DNA from 2 places in the Streptomyces sp. NBC_00203 genome. Region 1 is predicted to be linked to the other one. Evidence: riboswitches for the same ligand, from Rfam matches in the RefSeq annotation. Region 1 holds a riboswitch; the other holds the start of a gene.
What was found. Region 1 has a riboswitch for cyclic di-AMP ahead of OG975_RS28210 (transglycosylase SLT domain-containing protein). Riboswitches for the same ligand answer to the same signal wherever they lie in the genome.
Positions count from the first base shown of each region.

Region 2: another riboswitch for cyclic di-AMP. It lies ahead of OG975_RS29395 (NlpC/P60 family protein); the one in region 1 lies ahead of OG975_RS28210 (transglycosylase SLT domain-containing protein).

Region 1 covers NZ_CP108126.1:6,296,675-6,299,874, reverse strand. Annotated here, with positions in the region: gene OG975_RS28220 (CocE/NonD family hydrolase) at 1-725, shown strand, start outside; gene OG975_RS28215 (hypothetical protein) at 759-1,088, shown strand; cyclic di-AMP (ydaO/yuaA leader) riboswitch at 1,358-1,514, shown strand; gene OG975_RS28210 (transglycosylase SLT domain-containing protein) at 1,518-2,285, shown strand; gene OG975_RS28205 (HAD family hydrolase) at 2,320-3,132, opposite strand.
Region 2 covers NZ_CP108126.1:6,542,154-6,545,353, forward strand. Annotated here, with positions in the region: gene OG975_RS29390 (tellurite resistance/C4-dicarboxylate transporter family protein) at 1-415, opposite strand, end outside; gene OG975_RS29395 (NlpC/P60 family protein) at 513-1,679, opposite strand; cyclic di-AMP (ydaO/yuaA leader) riboswitch at 1,687-1,860, opposite strand; gene OG975_RS29400 (hypothetical protein) at 2,084-2,236, shown strand; gene pcrA (DNA helicase PcrA) at 2,312-3,200, shown strand, end outside.

The DNA of each region.
Region 1 (3,200 bases):
CCCGCCTCTGCGACGTGGCCCCCGACGGAGCCTCGACGCTCGTCACCCGAGGTGTACTGAACCTGTCAGCGCGCTACGGCCGTGACCAGGCGGTTTCCTGGAAACCGGGCACTACGGAGGACGTGGTTTTCGACCTGAACGGCATCGGCTACGCGTTCCCTGCGGGCCACCGCATCCGCCTCTCCGTCTCCTCGGCGTACTGGCCCTGGATCTGGCCCCAGCCGGGCTCGGAGGCCGGCTTCACCCTGGACCCGGCGGGCAGCGCGCTGGAACTCCCGCTGCGGGCACGGGAGTCGGCACCCTCCCTCACGTTCGAGGAACCGGAGCAGTCCGAGCCCCTGGGAGTCGTCGTCCCCACGACGCTGGACGAACCCCGCCCGGAACGCCTGGTCGTCCGTGACGTGGCCGCCGGCACCTGGCGTCTGGAGGTGGACCCGCGCTACGGCGGCACGCGCGTGTACCCCGACGGTCTCGAATTCACCGAGGACGCGCTGGAGACGTACACGATCGACGCCTCCGATCCCCTGTCGGCCCGCGCCCGCTCGACCTGGTCGGTCCGCCTCCACCGACCGGACCTGCCGTGGGACGCGCGGGTGTCCACGACGTCCGAGATCACCTGCGACGCCGAGGACTTCATCACCTCCAACGAGGTGATCTGCAAGGACGGCGACGAGGTGGTCTTCCACCGGACATGGGAGAGGAGAATCCCCCGAACCGCGGGCTAGAGGCCCGGGGGCGCCATAGGGAACGATCGCACCATGGCGCGATCGCGGACCGGGGAATTCCTGATGGACCTCGACGAGGGCATGCTCGCGTACTTCCGTGAGATGGCCCAGGAGATGGTCACGCGCTTCGGGATCTCGCGGGCGGAGGCGGTGGCGAGGATCAACAGGGCATACGAGGGGCAGCAGTTCGAGCCGTACCCCGACCTGATGTGCCACGAGTTTCCCGAATACTGGGGCTACGGCCTCTACTTCAAGCCCAACGCGGGCCGCCTCCCCGACGACGACCCCGACACGGATCTCTCCGTGTGGGAGGTCCGGCCGGCTCCGCCGAGGCACTCCCCCGTCTGGACGCTCGAACCGTAATGCCCGAGTTGCCTGGCTTGCCGCTTTGGTTGCGCTTGGTCGCGTGAATTGGGTCACGCCCGACCGGACCCCGCGCCAAAGCCCCCTCGGCGACTCCCCCTTTGCAAAAGGCAAGTTGAGGATCGAATTCCGGCGCAATCGGACGTTTCGCCCTCGCCATATCCAGGCTAAAGCGATCTTCACTGCGACATCAGGTCTTGTTCCCGACATGTGCTCTCGCATACGTTCGCCCCGATCCGAGCGGAACGCCGAATCCTGCCGCCGCCCGGAAACCCCACCCACCCACGCACGGCAGGAGCGGGGGACCCAGGTAAGCCGCCGATCCGGACCCCGGTTCGGCTAGGGGTGAAGCCGCGTCCACAGCGCGGCCGGGCATCTCCCGCCCGAACCCGACAGCTCACCTCGCAGGCACCGGAGAGGAAAATCGCCATGCCCGCACGAGGCAAGCACCGCCGTACGAAGACCAGCACTCTCACCCGCGGCATGGTCGCCGTCGGCACGAGCGGAGCCGCGCTCGCACTCCCCCTCGTGAGCGCGACCGGCGCGCACGCGGCCACACCGACACAGGCGGCACAGGTGGCGCAGGTCGCCAAGACCGCCGCGACCACGACCCTGGACGTCCAGCTCCTCACCTACAAGGTGGCCGCGGGCGACACCCTCTCCACGATCGCGCAGAAGAACCCCACGAGCGGCGGCTGGAAGAAGCTGTACGAAGCGAACCGTGCGGTCATCGGCGCGAACCCGGCTGCGATCCGCCCGGGCCTGACGCTGACGGTGGGCACGAAGACCGTGAAGTCGAGCTCGACGACGAAGGCAACCACGGCGACCGCCAAGTCCGCGGCGACCAAGGCCACCCCCGCCTCCACCACGACGTACGCCAACAACCTCGACGGCTGGATCAAGCAGTCCCTGGACATCATGGCCAAGTCGGGCATTCCGGGCACTTACAACGGCATCTACCGCAACGTCATGCGCGAGTCCTCGGGCAACCCCCTGGCCATCAACAACTGGGACTCCAACGCCGCCGCCGGTACCCCGTCCAAGGGCCTCCTCCAGGTCATCGACCCGACCTTCAACGCCTACCACGTCGCCGGCACCTCGACGAACCCCTACGACCCGGTCGCGAACATCACGGCGGCCTGCAACTACGCGGCGGCGGTGTACGGCTCGATCGACAACGTCAACGGGGCCTACTGACCAGTCCTCGACGGGGGTGTCGGCGCGGCCGGGCCTAACGAGCCTCGAACAGCCGCTCCAGCACCACGGCGATCCCGTCGTCCTCGTTCGACAAGGTCACCTCGTCGGCCACCGCCTTGAGTTCCGGGTGGGCGTTGGCCATGGCGACGCCGTGGGCGGCCCAGTCGAACATCGGGATGTCATTGGGCATGTCACCGAAGGCGAGGGTGGCGGCGGGGCCGAGCCCGAGGTGTTCGGCGGCGAGGGCGAGCCCCGTCGCCTTGGTCACGCCGCATGGCTGGAGTTCGACGGTGCCCGGCCCCGACATGGTGACCGTCGCCAGGGAACCCACCACTCCGCGCGCCGCCGACGCCAACTCGTCGTCGGACAAGGACGGGTGACGGAGCAACACCTTGCTGATCGGCTCCGTCCACAGGTCGTCGCGCCGCCGCACCCGCACCGCCGGCAGTGTCGGATGCGGCATCACGTACCCCGGCTCGATCAGCGTCAGCCCGTCCACGCCGTCCTGGTCCACCGCCGCGTAGAGCAGCCCGACCTCCGCCTCGATCTTGCCCAGCGCCGTCTCCGCCAGCTCCCTGTCCAGGGTCACCGACCACAGCAGACGGTCCGCCCCGGCGTCGTACAACTGCGCCCCCTGACCGCACACCGCCAGCCCCTCGCCGCCGAGTTCGTCGAGGAGCGGTCGGACCCTCGGCGCCGGCCGTCCCGTCACCACCAGATGCCGGGCCCCCTCGGCCGTGGCTCTCGCCAACGCGGCCCGCGACCGGTCGGAGAGTGTGTCGTCGCCGCGCAGCAGCGTTCCGTCCAGGTCAGTGGCGATGAGTGAATATGCAGTCGGAGCGGCCATGATCCGAAGAATACGGATCGAACGACACATCGGCCCGGCGTGAACCGGACGACGTCCGGTATCCCGTC
Region 2 (3,200 bases), 250 kb from region 1:
CCACGCACACGAGGAACACGACTCCCGTCATACGGCGCTTCCAGTGCCGCATGACGTTGAGGAGCAGCACCGGCCAGAGGACGGCCGACAGTGCGAGCAGGGCCTCGGCCGGCCCCTGCCACCCCAGTGCGGACAGCCCCGTACCGAGCACGGTGGTCGCCGCGACGGCGGTGAGCCCGGCCGGTGTGCCCGCCTCCTCCACCCACCGCTCCCGCTCGCGCAGCAGCCGGACGACGAAGTCCGCGGCGAGCGCGAGCCAGCCGGCGGACGCCAGGGCCAGCGCGATACGGGACAGGGTCTCGTAGCCGGTCAGATGCAGCCCGACCGAGATGATGCCGGTGGCCATGACGGCGGCACCGGCGGCGGGCGGTCGCTGGGCCCACCAGGTGCGGAGCGGGGAGACGGCTGCTGGCATGGGCCCGATGCTAGGGATCTTCGGGCCGGTTGCCCGCGGGCCACGCGCGCGCGTGGCGGATGACAAGCCTCACGCGCGCGTGCCCCGCAGGAACGCGTTACGCCGGACGCACCACGCTGTGGATGATCGAGGTCCCGGCGTAGTAGATCGACTCCTCGCGGACGTACGCACCCGGCTTCGGCGCGTGGATCATCATGCCGTTGCCGATGTAGAGACCCACGTGGCTGACGTCGTCGTAGAAGAAGACCAGGTCACCGGGCTGGGCGTCGGAGAGGGAGACCGTCGTGCCCGCGTTCACCTGGTCGGTTGTGACGCGCGGCAGTGTGACGCCGGCGGCCTTCCAGGCGGCCTGGGTGAGTCCGGAGCAGTCGTACGAGCCGGGGCCCGTCGCGCCCCAGACGTACGGCTTGCCGATCTGGGCGCGGGCGAAGGCGATGGCCTTGGCGGCCTTGGTGGCGTACGAGGAGTCCGTGGTGGTCGAGCTCGACGAACCGGTCGAGGTGCTCGACGACGACTCCTGCTGGGCCGCCTTCTCGGCCGCCGCCTTCTCCGCGGCTGCCTGCTGCTGTGCCAGCGCGGCCGCCTTGCGGTCGGCCTCCTCCTGCTTCTTCTTCTCGATCGCCGCGAGCCGCGCCTTCTCCTCGGCGGTCAGGTCCGAGAGCAGTTCGCGGGCCGCGGAGAGCTTCTTCTGGACGTCTGCCTTGGACGTCTTGAGCGCGCTCTGCGAGGTGGTCAGCGTCTGCAGGCTCTTGGAGGCCTCCGCGCGCTTCTTCGTCGTGGCGGCCTGCTCCGTGATGTAGTCGTCGACGGCCGCCTTCTGGCGGGTGGTCAGACGGCTCATCAGCTGGGTCTGGTCGAAGTAGTCCTGCGGGTCGTCGGCGAGCAGGAGGGTCGCGGTGTCGGGGGCGGAGGCCCCGGTGCGGTACTGCGCCGCCGCGAACGAACCCAGCTCCTCGCGCGAGGTGTTGAGCTTCTCGGTGCGCTTGGCGACGTCGTCGAGGAGCGTGTCGACCTTCTTGCGCTGCTTGGAGGTCTTCTCCTTCGCCGCGTTGTACTTCTCGGTGGCCGTCTCGGCCTGGTGGTAAAGGTCGTTGACCTTCTTCTCGACTTCTTCGAGGCTCGGCCTGGGCTCGGCCGAGGGCGCGGCGTTCGCCGTCTGGGAGAGCAGGGCCACCGAGGTGAGCGCCGCCGTCGCCAGGGCGGCGGGGGTCCGTATGCCTGCTACGCGCGTACCCGTAGGACGCGGTGTGCGATGCGACGCCAAGAGAGGCGACTCCTTCCGTCATCCGCCTACCGAGTTAGCTGTCGGGTTCGGGCGGGTGGTTCCGGAAGGTTTGCCCTACGGTCCTTGCCCCACAAGGCAGGTGGACCGATTCACCCCAAGGTCGGTTGGGTCCCCGGCTCCGGCTGCCGCGAGGGCGCGCCGAACTCGGCGGAGGCCGCACGGCCCGGCGATGTTCGCCGGTGCGGGTCGAGCGGCCTGCCCGGCACGCTAGCCAACTCGTGTGGCCCGTGTGAAGGTTGATGTGCGATATGCCCGATACATTTTCGTGACCTTTGCCCTGGGCGTCACCCCGCGCGGTCAATTCGGAGTGATCTATGGCGACTTGTCGGGAGTGGTGACGTCCGCCCCGCTCCGGGCGTTAGCTTGCAATCGGTCACGGTCGGATGCCGCGTCGGCTCTCGTGCGACAGCGGGCAGCCGTACGTCGCCGAAGCCGGGGTGCCCGGCAAGGCGACGATCGTCGCCGACCGTGACGGACCGGGTCTGGAGGGTGAGAGGGTGCCGGGCGACCGGCTCCGGAAGATCCTGGGCTTCTGAGCCGCGTCACGACTTCCGGTCGAGTTTTCAGGGTGGCGGCGGGCTGTCAGTGGGGCGGCCTAGACTCGGAGAGCGATGAGCAGCCTCTTTGATGACAGCTTCCTGGCGGACCTCAAGCCCTCACGGGCCCACGAGGAAGAACCCCCGCCGCCGCCCGAGGACGATCACGTACCGGAACCCGTTCCGGACGATCTGTTCGGCGGGAAGTTCGACGTGCCGCCGGACCGGGACGCGTACTACCGCGACGGCGCGCCCCGGCCCGCCGTGGACGCGGCGGCGCTGCTGGACGGGCTGAACGAGAACCAGCGGGCGGCCGTGGTGCACTCCGGCTCCCCGCTGCTCATCGTGGCCGGCGCGGGCTCCGGCAAGACCCGTGTGCTCACGCACCGGATCGCGTATCTGCTGGCCGAGCGCAATGTCCACCCCGGCCAGATCCTCGCGATCACCTTCACGAACAAGGCCGCGGGCGAGATGAAGGAGCGCGTCGAGCACCTCGTCGGCCCCCGCGCGGGTGCGATGTGGGTGATGACCTTCCACAGCGCGTGCGTGCGGATCCTGCGCCGCGAGAGCAAGAAGCTCGGCTTCACCTCCTCGTTCTCGATCTACGACGCCGCCGACAGCAAGCGTCTGATGGCCCTGGTCTGCCGCGACCTGGACCTCGACCCCAAGCGCTTCCCGCCGAAGTCGTTCAGCGCCAAGATCTCGAACCTGAAGAACGAGCTGATCGACGAGGAGGACTTCGCGGCCCAGGCCGCCGACGGCTTCGAGAAGACCCTCGCCCAGGCCTACGCGATGTACCAGTCGCGGCTGCGCGAGGCCAACGCGCTCGACTTCGACGACCTGATCATGACGACGGTCAATCTGCTCCGCGCCTTCCCGGACGTCGCCGAGCACTACCGCCGCCGCTTCCGCCACGTCATGGTCGACGAGTACCAGGACACCAACCACGCGCAGTACGCCCTGG